Cycloclasticus pugetii PS-1: one gene and its partner. The protein of the gene in region 1 binds, or shares a complex with, the protein of each later gene. Links are inferred from orthologs where the notes say so. Each region holds a gene or a part of one and is shown in the gene's direction. Other genes may lie near its edges. The genes, in order: CYCPU_RS0101375 and dapF.

Region 1 (10,550 bases):
GAAAGTAAATGCATTAGGTTGTGTGGATGCTTTAGTTTTGGAAGGCGTTAACTTTCATACGGCCTCGGCTGAGTTGACTGATTCTGCGAAAGCTATTTTACTACCCATAGCAATGGCTCATCGTAAGCATTATGCGGATGTAAACTTGTTGATAGCTGGTCATACTGACTCACAAGGTACAGATGCGTATAACCAGGGTTTATCTGAAAGGCGTGCAGCATCAGTTCGTGCTTTTATGATTACACATGGTTGTGATGAAAACATGCTCTCAACAATCGGATATGGTGAAAGCAAGCCTGTTGCAGATAATGCTACCTCTGAAGGGCGTGCTAAGAATCGTCGTGTGGAGATGAGCGAAAAGAAATAGTTACTTAATAAATGAAAAAACGGGGCTTTTGCCCCGTTTTTTTTTGTAAAAAATAAACCAATTAGTAAGGCTAGGCGTAATCTTAAAACTCAAAAGTGGCGTTACTGCCAATGAGCTTTATGCCAACGAAGTTAGGTTTATGTGCTTTTCTATGAGCTTGTCTTTGACAGACTGGGCAAGATTAGTACTAGCAGATACACCAAATGAGTTTATTCTGGCGGGAGTCGCTGATATTTTTATTATTTTTTCCGCTTAGGGTTGGGATTGCTTGGCTAATAAAGAACAGCGAGCTGTATGGTCGACAGAAAAATTATTTATTCGTTATTTTCCATTTTTGTGCGATGCCGCTGGACGTTTCGCTATATATATATTGTCCATCAGATGAGAAAGCCAAGGCAATAATAGCGGCGGCCTCATTGCCCCATATAACGTCTTTTTTTGGCATCCATGTGTTAAGCAGGCTGCCTGTTTTAACATCCCATAAGTCAATTCGTTGATTGGGCCTACCTGTAAGTAGGTGCTGGGAGTCGGTTGAGAACTGGCTAGCGGAAACAGTCATATACCTCATAGGAAGCTGGCTTAGTTTATCGCCAGTTTCAGTATCCCATAGTTTGGTTTTTCCTAGGGATGCATTACTCATCGCATAACGACCATCATCAGATAAAGCGACATTAAATATTTTAAAGTTTTGGCGCCATTGTTGGGTCAACTCTCCAGTTTTAAGGTCCCAGAGCTTTGCGTATTGATCATTAGCTCCTGTAATAGCGTAACGTCCGTTGTGTGATAGAGCGACAGTATTAACAAAACCATTGTGCTTGAAGCTGTAAATGATTTTTCCATAATAAAGATCGAAGTAATAGGCTTTGTTCGATTCCATGCCGATAAGAGCATGTTGACCATTGCTTGAAATAGCGATATCTGTAATATTAGGAAAGTCCCAATAGCCAATAATTTTGCCACTTTTGACTTCCCATAAAGCAAGGGAGTTACTCTCAGCGGTAATGGCAAACTTATTATTAGCAGATATTGCAGTGGCGATAATGCCTTTATTGTTATCGGTGTGTTGCCAGCGGTGTAGTACGGTGTTGGTAGCTACTTCAATGAGTTGTGCTACACCATTTGTTATAGAGACAAGGGCTAGTGAACCGTCTTTAGATAGGCTTGCATTGAGTAAGCCCGCTTTATCATGCACCCATTGTTGCTCGACATCGGTCTGATATTGACACGCTTGGAGTAAAAAAATAAGGCTAATAAGATAAATGTTTTTTAAAAAAGGACTCATCTTAATAAGGGGCGTCGGGTTATTTGAAAATACGTTTTAGTTTTAGTTTTAATTTTAATTGAGCGAACAAGCTGAGTGGTTTTTTGAAGGACTCCTCCGTTATCGGCTCAATCTTGTGACCTTCCATAAAGGCTGTTAGTACCTTATTAAAAGCCTTTGGTTGTTCTAATTGTGGGCTATGACCAACGCCATGAAAGGTATGAAATCGGCAATTATCAATATGCTGTTGCATATTTTTTAGTGGTTGTAGGGGGATAACGCTATCTAAGTCACCATGCATAATTAAAACAGGGAATTTAAAGTGCTTTAGTAAATGTGTGCCATTCCATTTTTTTAACGTGGACAAAAAACCATTAAATGCTTTTATATCCATTTTAAGAGCATCTTCAACGATCAGGTTGAGATAGAATTTATTGTAGTTGAGCCTCGGCATGGCTTTTTTAAAGCTGGTCATTAACAGCTTTCGTTTTAAACCAATAGTGCCTAGGAAGTGAAAGATATGTTCGGGTGAAAAAAAAGAGCCCTGGTTGGAAATATTTTTTAATGATGCCATGCCTTCAGCAGGGGCAGGAGCAACCAAGGTTAAGGTAATAATTCGATCAGCATTAGTGCCTGCTAACTGTTGGGCGACAGCACCGCCTAATGAATGACCAACAAGGTGAAATTTATCTAGCTTTAGTTGGTCGGCAAACTGCAGAATGTCTTCGCTGAGCGTTTCTATATCGTAGCCACTGCTAGTGACTTCACTGTCACCACAACCCCTGAAATCGGGTGCGTACCCTTGGAAGCCATTAGGCAACTGTTGTAAAAAAGGTTGCCAATAATGCCAACTGCCAAAATTGCCATGTAGCAGGATAATGGGTATATCGCCGTTTGATTGGTGCTCGTAATGGACGTTAAGGTGTTCAAGTTGAATAAAAGGCATAGTGTTAGTGAACCCAGTTCAATTTATTGTGTAAGGAAACAACGGAGCCAATAATAATTAAAGTAGGTGGTTTTGGTTTAAGCTGGTCCACTTTATCGGCGATATGTAATAAATCAGAAATGATGACGCGGTGATCTGCTGTTGTGCCTTTTTGAATGAGGGCGACAGGGGTGCTGCCTGATAATTGTCGTTCAATAAGTTTTTCACTAATTTGCCGAAGTCCAATTAGCCCCATATAAATCACAATAGTTTGGTTGGGTTTGGCCAGTTGGTCCCAGTCTAAATTGACCGTATTGTCTTTTAAATGCCCCGTGACGAACATGCATGATTGCGCGTGATCTCGATGAGTGAGTGGGATGCCTGAGTAACTGGCGCACCCAGATGCAGCTGTGATACCGGGAACCACTTCAAAAGCGATGCCTTCATCGATAAGCGTTTCAATTTCTTCACCACCGCGACCGAACATAAACGGGTCGCCACCCTTTAGTCGTACAACACGGTTGCCTTCTTTGGCCATTTTTATTAATAAGGCGTTTATGCCTTCTTGCGGCACACTATGTTTGCTGCGTTGTTTACCGACGTATATACGCTCAGCATCGCGACGGGATAAGTTTAGGACTTCGTTAGATACAAGACGGTCGTAGATAATGATATCTGCCAATTGAAGTAACCTTAACGCCTTTAATGTCAATAATTCAGGGTCGCCTGGGCCTCCGCCTACAAGATAAACCTTGCCGTTGGTAGCGACATCAGGTGCTTTATGTAGAGCCTGCAGCAAGCCTTTTTTAGCCTCTTCATGCTGCCCTTGGTAACTGAGTTCGGCGACAGGGCCATTGAAAATAGTTTCCCAGAAAATGCGTCGTTGCTTGATGTTGGAGAAATGATCTTTCACAGCCTGACGGCATTCGGCAGCAAGGCTTGCTAATTTCCCTAAAGATTGTGGGAGCAGCGTTTCAAGCTTTGCACGCATTAAGCGAGACAAGACAGGTGCAACACCGCCACTTGAGATGGCGATGGTCATCGGAGAGCGGTCAACAATGGCAGGAAAAATGAAGCTACATAATTGAGGTTGATCTACAACGTTAACGGGAATGTTGTTTGCCCATGCTTCAGAGGAGACTTGAGCATTAGTTTGTTCGTCATTGACGGCGCAGATAACTAGATGAAAGTCGAGGGTGTCAGTTGGTTTAAAAGCTCGGTTAATATGGTGTATTTGCTGATCAGTAGCCAACTGAGATAATTCGTCTGATAGCGTTGGAGCAATAACAGTGACATTAGCGCGAGCCTCTAATAACAGGCGAGCTTTTCGAGTAGCCACTGAGCCCCCGCCAACTAGTAGACAGTTTTGTTTATCAAGTTTATGAAAAAGCGGAAGGTAATCCATGGTCTATTTTAACTCTGAATGTCGAAAACAGGTAGTTAGGTGATCATTAACAAGGCCAGTAGCCTGCATGAGCGAGTAACAAATGGTTGGGCCAACAAAACTAAAGCCCCTTTTTTTTAAATCACGACTTAGTCGACTGGACATGTCTGTTTCGTTCGGCACTTGTTCGGGTCGCTCCCATTGGTTGATAAGTGGCTGATGGTTTACATACTGCCATAAGTAATTAGAAAAGCTACCAAACTCTTTTTGTGTCTTTATAAAAGCAATAGCATTTTTGACGCTGGCTTTTATTTTAAGTTTATTACGTATGAGTCGTTCGTCTTGTAATAGGTGATTTACTTTTTTGTCGCTATACTTCGCGACGATAGCTGGGTCAAAATGATCATACAGCTCACGGTAAGCTTCACGTCGTTGTAGCACTGTTGACCAACTAAGGCCTGCTTGAGCGCCTTCAAGAATCAGGTATTCAAATAATTTGTGTTCGTCTGTTAAGGGTACGCCCCATTCTTGGTCGTGATACAGAATATCGAGTGGTTTTTGGGCCCAAGGGCAACGTGTCTTATCACCCATGGGTTATCGCAAGGTAATAATTGGCCAATCGTTTTTAATGGCGTGATGCTTCAGTTGTTCATCTGGGTCAACAGCCACGGGGTGGGTGACTTTTTCCAATAGGGGAATGTCATTATGTGAATCACTGTAAAAAGTGCTATTACTGAGGTCGGCCTGATTATCAGCAAGCCATTGTGTTAACCGGGATACTTTCCCATCTTGATAGCAAGGAGTGTCAACATATTCTCCAGTATATCGACCATCAACGAACTCGGGCTCTGTTGCCAATACTGTTGGGATGCCGAAAAGCTTCACAATAGGTTCGGTAACAAAACGATTGGTGGCGGTAATTACCATTAAGGTATCGCCTTTATTACGATGTTCTTCAACTAGGTCCTGTGCTGAGGTTAGTATCAAAGGGCGAATTTTTTCATCAATAAACTGCTCGCGCCACTGATGCAGCTTTTCAACGGGGTGATCGGCAAGAAATGATAATGCAAAACTCAGATACTCACCGATATCCAGCTTACCTTGACAGTAATCGTTGTAGAACTGGGTGTTTGCTTTTGCGTAATCATCGCCATCGACGAGTTTTTTCTCAACAAGAAACTCGCCCCAAAGGTGGTCACTGTCGTCACTAATTAAGGTATTGTCGAGGTCAAAGATGGCAAGGCTCATGGGCGTATTATGTTTACAAGTAGGTTATGAGGGCTACATCAATGTTGCTAGAGGCGCTAGCCCCCATTAATGTGATTTAACTGTAAGTCTGACATAAATATTGGTGATTCCCAATCATTTTGTTATGGATGGTCGCACTGTGTCTAAACGTGGCTATAATAATCAATATTAAATTTTAGTTTAACAAATGAATCATGATTGATGACGATGGCTACCGACATAATGTTGGCATCATTTTATGTAGCCAACACAATAAATTGTTTTGGGCACGGCGTGCGAATCAAAGTGGTTGGCAATTTCCTCAAGGCGGCATGAATGAGGGTGAAACTCATGAAGAGGCGATGTATCGTGAGTTGTATGAAGAGATTGGTTTAAAACCCGAGCATGTTGAAGTTGTTGGAAAAACAAGAGAGTGGGTCTATTACGACTTACCTAAACGTTATGTTCGTAGGGATCGTTCACCAGTGTGTAGAGGTCAAAAGCAGATTTGGTTTATGTTACGGTTGGTGGGTGAAGAAAAACATATTACATTTGATAAAACGGAGACACCAGAATTTGATAGCTGGCGCTGGGCTGATTATTGGGAGCCGGCTTTCGATGTTGTGTATTTCAAGCGTAATGTGTATTTAAGTGCATTAACCGAAATGTGGTCTTTTTTATTCCCGGGGATTACGCCTAATATTTTTAAAAAATAACTAATACCCAGCAGAGTTTTGATCGAGGTTATTGGGGGTAGTTGCTAGTCTGATAACATCCGTGTGTATCCCGCCACTGGTTGTTAAGCTCAGCCAACGATAACCAGGTGCTATATTGTCTATAGCAAACTCTTGGCTAAAAGGCTTAAATTGGAAGCAGGTCGATGGTGTGGAGTAGACGGGACTACCCGCAATGGTACTGCTGAACGATTGGTGGACGTGCCCATGAATAATGCCTTGCACGCTTGGGTTGTTCTCGATTAAATAAAGAAGAGGCGCTGGGTTTGCAACGCACATACTATCTAGCCATTGGCTGCCGACAGGCTTTAATTGATGATGCAAACAGATGAGCACATGCTTAGCGGGATGAGCATCGATTTCTTGCTGGAGGTTGGCTACCTCCTGCTCGTCTAGAGTCCCGCCTTCTTCACCAGGTGTTTCAGAGTTGAGAAATGCAAAGAGCCATTGTTTATGATGTAAAAAAGGCTGGTACATCACGGGTGGTGTTGAAAACAGGCTGGTTAAGGTGCTGGAGGTGTCATGATTGCCAGGAAGCACGTAACACGGGATGCCGAGCTTTTTTAAATGCTCAATCAGGCGTTGGTAAGACTGAATGGAGCCGTCTTGGCTTAGGTCGCCAGTGAGAAAGATAAGGTCGGGTGGCCAGCTTTGTTGTTGTGCTAGGCTTAAAATGGACAGAAAGCTCTCTTCAGTGTTAACTCCTACCAATTGATCATCAACAGACGCCATCAGGTGCATATCAGTCAGTTGGAGAACTTTTATGCTCGAAGGTTCGCAATGAGCAGATGAGAAAACGTTAGCTTTTTTCAAGAATCTTTTGGAACAATTTAAAGTTTCTCTAAGTATAGCCGCTGATTTTAAAATTGCGCTGAGAAAGAATAGATCCTTAAGCGATTTTTTTAATCATCACCATTGAGCGGCGAGTTTGGTTGTAACGGAGGCGTTTCTCGGCCGGTAAATCATTCAGGGTGGCGGGAGAAAACCCTTTTTCTGCGAACCAATGGCTGCTTTGTGTTGTGAGAACAAACAAGTGGGTTAACCCATGGCTGCGAGCTTTATTCTCTATCATGCTCAATAAATATTCGCCCCGTTCCCCAGTGCGGTAATCGGGGTGAACAGCTACGCAAGCTAACTCGCCCATCAGCTCATCGGGGTATTCGTAAAGGGCTGCGCAAGTTGTTATTAAGCCATCTTGTTCAATCACATGAAATTTATTAATATCCATTTCAATGGCTTCACTAGGGCGGTAGGCAAGAAGGCCTTTTTCTTCTAAGGGCCGAATAAGTTCGATAATACCATGGAGGTCATTAATGGTAGCGGGGCGTGCGTCTTCAAAGGGCTGAATGCTGATCAGTGTGCCTGAGCCTTGCCGAGTAAACAGTTCTAATTGCAGCCCACCATTAATATTTCGGTCAATTAGGTGAATTCGCTTTACACCTAACTGGCTGGCGCGAATGGCTTCTTGCAAGTGCAAGTAAGCATCGTCTTGTTGATTGTCAGAGGACGTTAATAGGGCTTGTGCTTGCTCGGTAGTTAATTGGCGAATGAGTTTGTTTTTCTTGGTGAGAATCTCCGCTCGCTCGGTCATTATGATGAGTTTATCAGCTTTTATTTCGGTCGCTATTTCGGTTGCTATTTCTTCACTACGTAAATTAAAGACCTCACCGGCGGGTGAATACGCCAAGGGTGAAATAAGAACAATTTGGCCTGCATCCAGCGTTTTAGAAATGGTTTCGTTATTAACGCGGCGCACAGCCCCTGTAAACTGGTAGTCAACCCCATTAATAATACCGAGTGGTTTTGCAACGATAAAATTCCCAGAAGCAATATTAATGGTCGAGCCAGAAGAGGCGAGATTGGCTAGACGAGTTGATAGCTTAGCTTCAATATTAGTATGTGTTGTTCCTGCGGCCTCTTTTGCTAATTCAAGGGTTAGCTTATCTGTGACTCTAAGGTGTTGAAAAACACGGCTAGGGTGCTGGTGTTCATGTAGTTTCTTCTCTAGCTGGGTGCGGATACCGTGAACTAGGATAAGACGAATACCTAAGCTATGAAGTAACGCAATATCCTCCATTAATGTTGAGAATAATGTGTCATCGATAGCATCACCGCTAAAGTTTATGACAAATGTTTTCCCCCGATGGGCATGAATATAAGGGGCCGTATTCCTAAACCAATTAATAAATTGATGAGGGGCTATCGGCTCACCTTTGCCAAACCGAGGGAGGGGATTATGTTTACCTTGCTCGAGGGATATATTCAGTTCGTTGGCTGCGTCGATAATGCTCTTCATGGCAGAAGAGGGCACTCGCCCATCGGTACCATGCTTGCTTTTTGGGTAAGTCCAACGGTAAATAGTGGCGGGGTCTTTATTAATGGCCTTAGCTAGCTGCTTTACGCCTCCAAACTGCCGAATAATAAAATTTGCATCATCTTCCATGCGGGAATATTATATTTTTATTGCATTAATTGCAAAAAATATTAATTTTTTGCAATTAAAAGCCTATTTTATGCAAATATTAGAGATTATTTTTTGCATAAAGTTGCAATAAGGCGTTATTTGATCCGCAGGAATGTATTCATTAGCTTGGTGAGCCTGGTCAATGTTCCCTGGTCCGACGACGAGGGTCTCAAGGCCAAGTCTATTAAGAAAAGGTGCTTCTGTGCCAAAGGCAACTGCTTCGGCTTTTTTGCCAGTCAGAGACTCGACCATTTGAGTCAGTTTTGCATTAGCGGCTGTTTCAAAGGCCGGTACGCCAGCAAAAATAGGGCGATGAGCTAGCGTCAGTTTACTGTCGATAGAAAGTATGTTGTTGAGACGTTTTTGCAGGTCGGCCCTTAACGTGTCGATATCCATGCCAGGTAGTGGTCTGATATCTATTTGAGTTTCGCAGTGCGAGCAAATTCTGTTGGGGTTGTCGCCACCATGTATAGATCCGATATTCATCGTTGGTGAGGTTATAGCAAAACTTGGGTTTTGGTGTTTGCGTTGTAAGTCATCACGCCATTTTAATAACTCGTTGATGACTTTATGCATCCCTTCGGTGGCGCTAGCGCCTAAATTAGGGTTGCTAGAGTGGCCAGCTTGCCCGGTAACAACAAGAGACTCCATCATCACACCTTTATGCATGCGAATGGGTGTTAATCCAGTGGGTTCGCCAATAATGGCATACTTAGCATGATGGAACTGTTTTTTGGTGAGTGCTTGAGCCCCAGTCATTGCACTTTCTTCGTCTGCAGTGGCCAGTATTGTCAGTGGTCGTTTGAAATCCTTAGGATTAAAGCGTGAAGCAACATCGATGGCCAGCGCGAAAAAAGACTTCATGTCAGTACTGCCTAAGCCATAGAAATGGTTGTTTTTTTCGGTAAGTTTAAAGGGGTCTTGTTGCCAATGATGTTCATCATAAGGCACTGTATCGGTATGCCCGGAAAGGACCAAGCCATCTGCGCCTTTGTGGCTAGGGCCGATGGTGGCGATGAGATTGGCTTTTCCGGGGTGGTTTGAAAGCGGTTCAACTGAGACAGTGAAGCCAAGGTTTTCTAACCAATCGGCCAGTAAGTGAATAACTGGAAGGTTGCTCTGGTCGAGCGACTGATTAGTGCTGCTGACTGATGGCGTGCCAATTAAGGCACGCATCATGTCAAGCATATTAAGTGGTGTGATCAAGGCTTATGAGTACAAGCCAAAAAGGAGTGGGATCATCCTAATTAGCTGGTTTTATCAGTCACAGCGCCTTCTGAAGCTGAACTGACCAATTTTGCATATTTGGAAAGAACGCCACGTGTGTAACGCGGTTTAGGTTGTTTCCAATTTGCAAGACGTTGTTGAATGACTTCATCGTCTAGGTGCAGACGTAACTCATTTTTTACGCTATCAATCGTAATCGTGTCGCCATCTTCAACAATAGCGATAGCCCCACCTTGAAACGCCTCGGGAGTGATATGGCCCACAACAAAACCATGTGTTCCACCAGAAAAACGGCCATCAGTGATAAAGGCAACTTTATCGCCCAGTCCTCTGCCCATAATGGCTGATGTTGGCGCTAACATTTCTCTCATGCCAGGGCCGCCTTTAGGCCCTTCGTAGCGAATAACCAAAACATCACCTTCCTTGATGGATCCACTAAGGATGCTGGCCATCGAATCTTCTTCAGAGTCGAAGACGCGAGCGGTTCCTGTAAAACCAAGACCTTCTTTGCCGGTAATTTTAGCGACAGCGCCTTCGGAGGCAAGGTTACCGTGAAGGACAACGAGGTGACTGTCTTTCTTGATGGCATTGTCTAGCGAATGAATAACATCTTGATCATCTGGGTAAGGCGCAACATCAGCTAAGTTTTCAGCTAGCGTTTTACCGGTAACGGTTAAACAATCACCATGCAATAAACCAGCATCTAAGAGTATTTTCATTAATGGTTGAATGCCACCAATTTCAATTAGTTCACCCATGGAATATTTTCCACTGGGTTTTAAGTCGGCGACCATTGGCACGCGTTTACCGATTTCGGTAAAGTCGTTTAATTTAAGGTCAACGTTGGCGCTATGTGCCATTGCTAATAGGTGAAGAACAGCATTGGTTGATCCGCCTAGGGCAATCACAACGGTAATAGCGTTTTCAAAGGCTTTACGGGTCATGATATCGCGAGGCTTGA
Region 2 (10,745 bases), 1.9 Mb from region 1 along the record:
TTGAGCTGTTTTATAAGCTCAGTGCGTGGGTTTGTTTGTCGGCTGACTAAATAAATAGTGCGTTTCGGTTTAGGTTCTTCAAAAGGTATGTAGCGAATATTGTCATCATTGTTTTGAATCGCAATCGTAGGTATAAACGTAATGCCTGTGCCAGCAATGACCATTTGTCTCAATGTTTCAAGGCTGGTGGCCCTTACATTTTGTTCTTCATCTATACCGCTGAGCTGGCAAAACTGTAAGGCCTGGTCTCTTAGACAGTGCCCTTCGTCTAATAAGAGCAAGGGTTGATTGGTTAATTCATCTGGATTAATGATGGTTTGTTCGGCTAACGGATGGTTCGTTGCCACAGCGAGTTTAAATTCGTCATCAAATAAATTTTCTGCGATCAAGCTTTCATCATGGATAGGGCCGGCTAGTAGTGCTGCATCGATGAGCCCCGTTTTTAGTTTATGGAGCAAGATGTCAGTTTTTTCTTCTACTAAGATTAAACGCAGGTTAGGAAGCTTTTTTTTAATAAGTGGAATTAGTTTGGGAAGAATATAAGGGGCGATGGTAGGAAATGCGCCTAATGTAAAATCACCGGCGAAAGGGTCTTGTTCATGTTTTGCTAAAATGCTGATGTGTTCAGCATCTTGCAAGATACGCTTTGCCGTTTCAATAACCTGCTTGCCTATCTCGGTGACTAAAACATGTTTGTTGTTACGTTCAAAAATTTTAATATTTAATGAATTTTCGAGCTTTTTAATTTGCATGCTCAACGTGGGTTGGCTAACAAAGCATTGTTCGGCGGCCTTAACAAAGCTTTTTGTTTCTGCGACAGCAACAATGTATTTTAAATCCCGAAGGTTCATGGTTTGTATGTTTAGTGAAAGAAGAGAGTTAACAATAGATTATTGTATTTAAAGTAGAATTAAAAGCCAGGTTAAAGCAACTAATAAGCTGCCGAATAATACGGCAGCTGAAGCTATATCTTTAGCCTTTCCAGATAACTCGTGGTACTCGAGCCCGATTCTATCTACCGTTGCTTCGACTGCAGAATTTATTAATTCTATTATAAGGAGAAGTAGCAAACTACCGATAAGCAAGGCTCTTTCAGTAGGTATCTCGGTGATATAAAAGGCTAAGGGGGTGGCTAGTACAGTCAGTACTACCTCCTGTCTAAAGGCTTCTTCATGTGCCCAACATGCCTTTACTCCTGCCAGCGAGTTGCTCCAAGCTGCTTTTAGCCGTTGTATACCCTTTAAGTTTTGTCCGGCCAAGGTGGTTTCCTAAGAAAAGTTAGTATTTGACGGTTAATTTAGCGTAAGTTCTTGTTTGTGAGAGATAGAAACAAAATCAATCATTTTCTTTGGGGTGAATGGTGAACCAATCATACGTTTCCTAGCAATAAAATGTTTATTAAAGATACTTCTAGTCGGGTTATTACCTATGAAATCTATGCCTGCCAAGTCAGCCCAACTATAAATAAAGTCAGACGTTTGATAAGGGTGGTTTAGGGTTTTTTGAATTGAAGAGGTTGGATGCATTTTTTTCCATTCAGGAGATAGCCAGGCAATAAAAGGGACGGTATACATTGCGGGTGTTGGTTTGCCTTCATTCCTGCCACAAAATAAATCATCTTTTGTGTCGTAAACTTCTTCTCCATGATCTGAGAAATACACTAAAGAACTGTTTGTTGAGGTCTCTTTTAGAATGTTAATTAAGCTTGAGACAACGTAGTCATTGAATAAGATAGCGTTATCATAATCATTGTATTCCTCAGCGTGTTCATCTGGTACCCAGTCTGGCATACCAGCGCGACCAGTAAATTGTTTGAAACTTTCTGGATAACGATAATTGTATTTACGGTGCGTCCCAAGTAGGTGTACGACAATAAATGTTGGGCCATCACTATTACTTAAGGCGTTTTTGAATGGCTTTAGGACACCATCATCAAGCTGACTAGAGTTTTGAACACGGTTGTTGTTTAAATATACTTGCTCATCTGCTTGCTGGGAGAAGGTGAGTAATAAGGTGTTGCGCTTTGTTTGTGTTTGTTGGTTTGTAATCCAAAGCGATTTATAACCAGCTTGACGCATCATGTTTATTAGAGTTGGCTTGGTTAAGTAAACATCAGGGTTTTTCTGGTCGGCGAATGTTAGCACTTGTTGTAAAGCTTCAATTGTAGAAGGTCTTGGGCTAATCACATCGGTATATGTCAGTAATTCGTGCTGCATATTATCTAACAGAGGAGTTGTGTGGCGAGAGTACCCATATAAACTCATTCTTTGTGAGTTAGTTGACTCTCCTATGACAAGCACCATGGTTTGCTTATTATTTGAATAAACAAGGTTACTTAGAGGCGGTATTTGAGTGCTTTCCGCCAACTGTTCATTCATTGCGTCTAACACTTTTGTGTATTTAAAATAACCAGCAATCATATTCCAAGGTGCCGCAGGCTCAATTTTATCTTGAAATGATTTAATAGAATAATCCCAGCTTTTGCCATAAACGATGAGGGGTTTTAAAAAACCACCTCCAAAGATCAGTGAAACAATACAAATAGTAATGAGCTTATTTAATCTAGGTAGATAAACGGGCGTTATTTGGCGCCATAAGTAGATACCCGTGAGAGCATGAGTGATAGCCAAGAGAATGATTTTATAATCAAGGTATGATTCTATAAATTCCTTACTTTCTGAGACATTTGATTCAAAAATGATGAAAAGTACGCTTTGAGAAAAATCTTGCCCGTAGATGTAAAAATAACTGAGGCTAACTAGAGAGGCAGGCCAAATTAATAGGCCAATAAAGGCTGAAATTTTGCGCGTATATTGAGGCCAAATTAAATTGGGAACCAGCCAAATAGTCGATATAAATAAAGCTTGCCGTATGCCAACTGTATTTGACATGCCTGCAGCATAAATTAAGATTTGGCTTAACCCAGAGAAATAAAAAAAATACAGGTAAAGCTTGCCTAACGATTTCCAACTAAAGTTTGATGACATAAGGTTCCTATATCAGTAGATGCATGGTTTGCATTGTAGTGACGTAATATTAAGGAAGCCTTAAACGGGGAAATCATATTAGGGTTTTGTTTGAAAGTGTGGCGATGTCCAAATGAAATGGGTGAATGAGGGTCTCCGTCTTTATTGGGCTTGTGCTGTTATCGAAGGAAATTTTTTTTTGATAAAAAGTCAGTGCTTGTCAAGACAGCACGGTTGTTAACCAATCTTTAATGTGATGAATTTCTTGTGGGCAAACGGAGTGTTCCATCGGGTAAGCATGCCAGTCAACACAATAGCCTGACGCTTCAAGAAAGCGGCGTGATGAGTCTGCTTGTTCAATTGGTATCACAGGATCAAAGTCACCGTGCCCATAGAAAATTGGAATCTTAGCGTGACCGCTTTGTTCAGCGGTTGGCAATGTATCTTGCATAGGAATATAGGTTGAAAGAGCCATAATGCCTGCAAGCGTTTCAGGAAAGCGTAGGCCTGCGTCAAAAGCGATGACCCCACCTTGAGAAAAGCCAGCAATAACAATTTTTGAAGGCTCAATGCCTGTCGCGATTTCGTCATTGATCATGTCAGTAATGGTTTTGCTTGACGATACAATGCCAGCATTGTCGGCACGTTTCATTAAGTCCATTTCGGTAATGTCATACCAAGCGGGCATGACAGCGCCGCCGTTGATAGTTACCGCGATGGAAGGGGCATGAGGAAAGACGAACCGTATGCCTAGTTCATCTTGAATACCTAGCTCAGATACGATGGGTGCAAAATCATTGCCATTAGCGCCTAGGCCATGTAGCCAAATAACGGAACAACGAATAGGTGTGTTTGGGTTTGAGATAATGGCAGGAAGTCGGGTAGCTAGCATGGCGATAGGTTCAATTGGTTTCTAGAAAGGGTTAGAGTATGCCAAAAAATGCCAAACGTTTATACTGTCGATTACTGAAATAATTAAAGGGTACAAAATGTCGCGTTTATTAAAAATGATGCTAATTTGTGGGTTACTGGCCATGCTAGCTGCTTGTGGACAGAAAGGGCCGCTGTATATGCCGAGTAATCAAATCGCACAAGAATTAGGTTTGTAATGGATTATTTTCAGTACCAAGATAAGCAACTTTTTGCGGAAAATGTTTCGGTTCAATCAATCGTAGAGCAATTCTCTAGCCCCACCTATATTTATTCCCGGGCGACATTGGAACGCCACTGGAAGGCATTTGATCAAGCCTTTGAAGGACGTCCGCACTTAATATGTTATGCGGTTAAAGCGAACTCGAACATTGCGGTGCTAAATGTACTAGCACGCTTAGGTTCAGGGTTTGATATTGTGTCTATCGGTGAGTTAGAACGTGTGTTAACAGCGGGTGGGCAGCCTGAAAAAATTGTTTTCTCAGGGGTTGGTAAACGGCATGATGAAATACGCAGGGCGTTAGACGTTGGTATTCGTTGTTTTAATGTGGAAGTCTCTGCAGAGTTAGACCGTATCAATGAAATTGCGGGTGAGTTAGGTCATATTGCGAATATTTCTATTCGCGTTAACCCTGATGTAGATGCGCAAACGCACCCTTATATTTCTACGGGGTTAAAAGAAAATAAATTTGGCTTAGATATTGAAACAGCCTTTATGGAGTATCAACGCGCGAATGCGTTGCCGCATTTGAATATTACGGGCTTAGATTGCCATATAGGCTCGCAGTTAACGGATGTTGCGCCGTTTGTGGATGCGCTGGATCGGGTATTAAGTTTATTGGATCGGTTACAAGGTGTGGGTATTCGTATTGATCATCTGGATTTAGGTGGAGGTCTTGGTATTTGTTATCGAGACGAGCAACCACCATTGCCTGCCGACTATGTAAAAGCCTTGTACCAAAAGCTAGGCGATCTGCCCTATGAAATATTATTAGAACCAGGCCGTGCAATTGCCGGAAATGCAGGTATTTTAGTGACTAAGGTTGAATATATTAAACCGGTAGAAGGTAAGCGGTTTGCTATTGTAGATGCAGCGATGAATGACTTGATGCGCCCTGCACTATATCAAGCGTGGCAAAATATTGTGCCTGTTAATTTAACGTCAACAGCTAAAACAGCTTGTTATGATATTGTTGGTCCAGTTTGTGAAACAGGTGATTTTTTAGGAAAAGACCGTGAGCTGGCTATTGAAGAAGGCGATTTATTAGCGGTCCGTTCTGCGGGCGCTTATGGGTTCACAATGAGCTCGAATTACAATTCAAGACCAAGTGCTGCTGAGGTTATGGTGGATGGAGAGCAGATCCACTTAATTGGCGCACGACAACGGTTAGAAAGCTTATGGCAAAACGAAGCACTATTACCGAATGAAACTGAGGACGCAGGTTGTTAATTAACTTTAGTAAAATGCATGGCTTAGGTAATGACTTTGTTGTTATTGATGCCATAAACCAAACGGTTCAGCTAACGGCCGAGCAAATTAAAGCCTTAGCCGATCGCCACTACGGTATTGGCTTTGACCAACTACTCTTAGTAGAACCGGCAAAAATGAGTGCGGACTTTCGTTATGTTATTTATAACGCAGATGGTAGTGAGGTTTCTCAGTGTGGTAATGGCGCACGTTGTTTTGCGCTATTCGTGACACAAAAAGGCTTAACCAATAAACGCTCAATTCGAGTGGAAACAGACGCCGGTGAGTTGGTTTTAACGGTTAATGAGGAACAGTTGGTAACGGTTGATATGGGGGTTCCAAAACTCGACCCGGCAAATGTTCCATTAATAGCGAAGCAACAACAATTACAATACAGCGTTGATGTATTGGATAGGACCGTAGCGTTTTCAGCGTTATCAATGGGTAATCCTCATGCAGTACTTCAAGTTGAAAATGTCGCGACAGCAGAGGTCGAGGCAGTGGGCGCCGCGCTGGAAAGTCATAGCCTTTTCCCAGAGCGGGCGAATATTGGTTTTAGTGAAATAACGGGGCCGGATAGCCTCGCATTACGTGTTTATGAGCGCGGCGCCGGTGAAACCTTGGCTTGTGGAAGCGGTGCTTGTGCGGCGGTTGTTGCCGCAGTTCGATTGGGTAAAGTAACCACGCCAACAACGGTTGCCCTAACCGGTGGCGAATTAACGATTGATTGGCAAGGTGAAGGGGCTCCGGTAATGATGAGCGGGCCGGCGACATTTGTTTTTGATGGTATGATTGATATATGAGTACACAAGCAACTGCAACAACAGAAGGGTTAACGGCTGAACAAGTCCGTGAATACTTGTTAACCACACCAGATTTTTTTAATCAATATCCAGAGTTACTCGACGATATTCAAGTGGTAGAGCAGCACGGTGGCGTGGTTTCTCTTACGATGCGTCAACTAGCAATTTTACGAGATAAAAACGAAAAGTCTCAAAAGCAACTTGAAGGCCTGTTAGCGATTGCGCGTGAAAATGATGCCTTATTCGGGCGGATGCAGCAGTTAACAACCACATTAATTGATGCTCGTTGTGTGGAAGATGTATTCGCAACACTTGATGACACCCTGCGAGAATGTTTCGGTGCAGAGTTTTTTGCTATTCGCTTAGTAGACGAAAATAGCGACAGTGTCTTCCCCATCAGTGATGTTCTCTGGCAAAAAGATAATCCTCAGTTAGAGCATTTTAAACGCTTGCTTGAGTCACAGAAGATTAAGTGTGGCTTGCCGACACACGCACAGGCGAAGGCGTTGTTTAATCAACAAGCGGATGAGGTTAAGTCTGCTGCGCTGATTCCACTCAAGGTCGCCCAACAAGATGGCATATTGGCCATAGGCAGTAAGGATTCAGACCGTTTTCACACAACCATGGGTACCTTGTTTTTAGAGCACCTTGGGGAGCTGGTTGCCAAACGGCTTAACTCACTGCAAGAGATAAAAGAGTAACGATGGAACCAGCGGCTGTTGAGGCACGTCAGCAGTTTTTAGATGCATTAAACGTTGAGCGTAGATTCTCTTTAAATACGTTACAAGCCTATGCGCGTGACTTATCTCAATTAGTTAATTATTGTGATGAGAATGAGCTCGTTTCATGGTCGCAACTTGATCCACACCATGTTCGGCGTTTTGTCGCACAGCGACACCGAAAAGGCTTGAGTGCTCGAAGTTTGCAGCGCGAATTATCGGCCTGTCGGAGCTTTTTTAGTTATCTCATTAAAACCAATGTGCTGTTGAATAACCCTGCGTCTGGTATTCGAGCGCCGAAATCAGCGAAAACCTTACCTAAGGTGTTGGATGTCGACCAGATTAATAGTCTGTTAGAGGCGGTCCCCAATGATGACCTGGAAATTCGTGATGTAGCGATGTGGGAACTGCTTTACTCGTCGGGTCTACGGGTCAGTGAATTAGCGAATATAGATTTAATGGACTTGGACTTAAGTAGCCGAACGGTTCATGTTGTCAACGGAAAAGGAGGTAAGTCCCGCTTATTACCGTTGGGCCGGAAGGCTGTCAACGCTATTCGTAAATGGTTAGCAGTGCGGATGGATAAGGTTAAAACGGGTGAAATGGCGTTGTTTGTCGGAAAGACAGGTTTACGCTTAAGCACAAGAAGTATTCAGTCGCGTTTAGAGCGATGGCGAAAACGCCAAGGCTTGCAAGGGCGCTTGCACCCACATATGTTACGACACTCATTTGCGAGTCATATGTTGGAGTCAAGCCAAGACCTTCGAGCGGTGCAAGAATTATTAGGTCACAGTAATATTAGTACCACGCAAGTATACACGCACTTAGATTTTCAACACCTAGCGTCGGTTTACGATAAAGCGCACCCAAAGGCTAAGCCGAAAAAGAAATAAGTTTTGGTTTAGTCTGGCTTTGGCAATTTACCATCCGAGGGTGTCTCTAAGATATCATTGTTAGAGGGGCCAAATAGCTTGCCTAAAAATGTAAATACGCGTTTTATTGCACGCCATAATTTTGGTAGTGCCCAAATCATTAAGAGGATAAATAAAACTAAACCGACCATAAAAAAGGTCGGATGTTGGATGGACGCCCAAACACCTGCAAAAACGGCGATATCTTCCATAATAGAGGCGGTCCAGTTGGTGAACGGTTCGGGTGATGTGTTTATTAACGCACGGCTACCTGTTTTTGTGGCATGCGTCGCACCAGCTAAGCTTCCACCAACGATGGCTGCTGCAATTTCAGCGGCAGGGCCAATGTCACCAATAGCACCAGCAGCTAACATAGCGCCAGCAGGAATTCTCACGAAAGTATGGATGGTATCCCAGCCGGTATCTACGCCGGGCACCTTATCGGCAAAAAACTCAACTGCATACATTAATCCAGCAGCGGTCATTACTAGCGGATCCGCTACAATCAATAAATCAGGCGGCAAATCAATATGACCAGTATGCGCTAAGTAACCAAGGGTTAAGAGTGTAGCGTATAAATTGATACCGCTCCCCCACGCTGCGCCCATGCTCAAGGCCAGTGTTTGAGAAATTTGGTTTAATTCATCCACAATAATCACTCCCTGTTTTACACATTGGGTAAGAATATCATAAGAACTATGAATACTAGCTAAACAAATAGGGATGCACGCTAAGGCATGATTATTGTGTAAAATAAAGGGTCAATAGTTTAAATGAGAGATTATCGTGGATTTTAGAGGAACAACAATCGTCTCTGTGCGACGAGGTGATAGTGTCGTAATAGGTGGTGATGGGCAAGTCACCTTGGGCAATACGATTATGAAAGGAAATGCTCGAAAAGTTCGTAAACTTGCTAGTGGGGATGTTATTGCTGGCTTCGCGGGTGCAACAGCCGATGCATTTACCTTGTTTGAGCGTTTTGAAGGCATGCTTGAAAAGCATCATGGTAATTTAACCCGCGCGGCGGTTGAAATGGCTAAAGATTGGCGAACAGACCGGATGCTGCGTAAGTTGGAAGCGCTACTGGCAATTGCAGACAGTAAAGACTCGCTGATTATTTCGGGTAATGGTGATGTGATTCAACCGGAGCAAGATCTTATTGCCATCGGTTCAGGTGGCCCCTTTGCACAATCAGCAGCCAAAGCGTTATTAGAAAATACAGAATTGAGTGCCCGTGAGATTGTAGAAAAATCACTCAATATTGCCGGCGATATCTGCATTTATACTAATCATAACCAAACGATAGAAGAATTAACGTCCGAGGGGAAAGAAGTAATATGAGCCAAATGACACCAAAAGAAATTGTGCATGAACTTGATAAGCATATTGTAGGGCAGAATGCGGCAAAACGAGCCGTAGCTATTGCCTTAAGAAACCGGTGGAGACGCTCACAAGTACCCGAGAATCTACGCAGTGAAATTACGCCCAAGAACATTTTAATGATTGGCCCAACAGGCGTTGGTAAAACAGAAATAGCGCGGCGTTTAGCAACCTTAGCCAAAGCGCCATTTATAAAAATTGAAGCAACTAAATTTACCGAGGTGGGTTATGTCGGTAGAGATGTTGATTCTATTATACGTGATCTTGCTGATATTGCCGTTAAAATGACCCGTGAAGTCGAGATGGGAAAAGTCAAACGTAGAGCGGAAGATGCAGCCGAGGACAGAGTGCTAGACCTTTTATTGCCGCGTGCTGAAAGCGTAGATACAAGCGATACAAGCGATACAACGGGTGATGCAACACGACAAAAATTTCGTAAAAAGCTGCGTGAAGGTGAATTAGACGATAAGGAAATTGAAGTCGAGATAAGTGCGCCTAGCGTGGGTGTGGAAATTATGGCACCTCCTGGTATGGAAGAAATGACCAACCAGTTGCAAGGGATGTTTCAAAACATGTCGGGTGATAAAAAGAAGAAACGTAAAATGTCCATTAAGCATGCTTTGGTGGCGATGGTCGAGGAAGAAGCGGCAAAACTGGTTAATGACGATGAGCTAAAGCACAAGGCAATAGAAAACCTAGAGCAAACGGGGATTGTATTTTTAGATGAGCTGGATAAAGTGTGTAAACGAGGTGATAGCGGCGGTGCCGATGTTTCTCGTGATGGCGTTCAGCGTGATTTGTTACCCTTAGTTGAAGGGAGTACCGTTACGACTAAGTATGGCCCTGTTAAAACAGACCACATTTTATTTATTGCCTCAGGTGCGTTTCACGTGTCGAAGCCTTCAGATCTTATTCCCGAGTTACAAGGCCGATTCCCTATTCGAGTTGAGCTAGATGCGTTGGTAGCAGCGGATTTTGTGCGTATTTTGACAGAACCAAATGCTTCGTTAACAGAGCAATATTCAGCCCTATTGGCAACTGAAGAAGTTAATTTGCAGTTCACAGAAGATGGGGTGGCACGGATTGCAGAAATGGCCTGGCAAGTGAATGAAGGCACTGAAAATATCGGTGCTCGTCGTCTGCATACAATTTTGGAGCGTTTATTGGATGAGATTTCATTCCGCGCACCGGCAGGCTCACCGATAGATGAAGTGATCGACGCGGCGTATGTAGACGAGCACTTAGGTGAGCTTGCTTCAGATGAAGATCTTTCGCGTTATATTTTGTAGGTAAAACATGGTAGCGATAACAGATTTGGTGCTAGACCAAAAAAACAGGGAGCTGTCATTGAGTTTTGATGATGGTAGAACAATAAAATTGAGTTGCGAATACTTACGCGTATTTTCACCCTCAGCAGAAGTACGTGGGCATGGCCCTGGGCAAGAAGTGTTACAAGTTGGCAAAGAATCGGTCAATATTGTTGCGATAGAGCCAGTGGGTAATTATGCCGTTCGCCTTGTATTCAGTGATGAGCATGATACAGGCTTGTATTCATGGCCATTTCTTAT

The links.
Region 2: the proteins of CYCPU_RS0101375 (region 1) and dapF are in contact, whole or in part, in a solved structure (PDB 5YGU), measured with the Escherichia coli proteins. The link is inferred for Cycloclasticus pugetii PS-1 from one-to-one orthologs.

Annotation. Positions count from the first base shown.
Region 1 is NZ_ARVU01000001.1:270,493-281,042, forward strand. Bases 4,325-7,129 are described here. They hold CYCPU_RS0101375 (RNA pyrophosphohydrolase), read left to right. Parts: upstream 4,325-5,379; coding sequence 5,380-5,880; downstream 5,881-7,129. Other genes in these bases: CYCPU_RS0101365 (DNA-3-methyladenine glycosylase I), read right to left, coding at 4,325-4,528; CYCPU_RS0101370 (histidinol-phosphatase), read right to left, coding at 4,532-5,185; cpdA (3',5'-cyclic-AMP phosphodiesterase), read right to left, coding at 5,881-6,711; argA (amino-acid N-acetyltransferase), read right to left, coding at 6,788-7,129. Outside these bases: CYCPU_RS0101345 (OmpA family protein), read left to right, coding at 1-367; CYCPU_RS0101350 (WD40 repeat domain-containing protein), read right to left, coding at 678-1,649; CYCPU_RS0101355 (alpha/beta fold hydrolase), read right to left, coding at 1,669-2,574; siroheme synthase CysG, read right to left, coding at 2,579-3,958; more of CYCPU_RS0101365, read right to left, coding at 3,962-4,324; more of argA, read right to left, coding at 7,130-8,341; argE (acetylornithine deacetylase), read right to left, coding at 8,405-9,550; ilvD (dihydroxy-acid dehydratase), read right to left, coding at 9,610-10,550. UniProt on the Escherichia coli protein: Master regulator of 5'-end-dependent mRNA decay.
Region 2 is NZ_ARVU01000001.1:2,184,304-2,195,048, reverse strand. The notes cover bases 4,254-7,253. They hold dapF (diaminopimelate epimerase), read left to right. Parts: upstream 4,254-5,339; coding sequence 5,340-6,167; downstream 6,168-7,253. Other genes in these bases: xerC (tyrosine recombinase XerC), read left to right, coding at 6,871-7,253; CYCPU_RS0110675 (DUF484 family protein), read left to right, coding at 6,164-6,868; lysA (diaminopimelate decarboxylase), read left to right, coding at 4,254-5,346. In the rest of the region: CYCPU_RS0110710 (LysR substrate-binding domain-containing protein), read right to left, coding at 1-851; CYCPU_RS0110705 (diacylglycerol kinase), read right to left, coding at 900-1,259; phosphoethanolamine transferase CptA, read right to left, coding at 1,293-2,987; CYCPU_RS0110695 (alpha/beta hydrolase), read right to left, coding at 3,187-3,858; LPS translocon maturation chaperone LptM, read left to right, coding at 3,956-4,075; more of lysA, read left to right, coding at 4,075-4,253; more of xerC, read left to right, coding at 7,254-7,779; CYCPU_RS0110665 (DUF4126 domain-containing protein), read right to left, coding at 7,788-8,447; ATP-dependent protease subunit HslV, read left to right, coding at 8,581-9,138; ATP-dependent protease ATPase subunit HslU, read left to right, coding at 9,135-10,466; CYCPU_RS0110650 (gamma-butyrobetaine hydroxylase family protein), read left to right, coding at 10,474-10,745. UniProt on the Escherichia coli protein: Involved in the succinylase branch of the L-lysine biosynthesis and in the biosynthesis of the pentapeptide incorporated in the peptidoglycan moiety. Catalyzes the stereoinversion of LL-2,6-diaminopimelate (L,L-DAP) to meso-diaminopimelate (meso-DAP).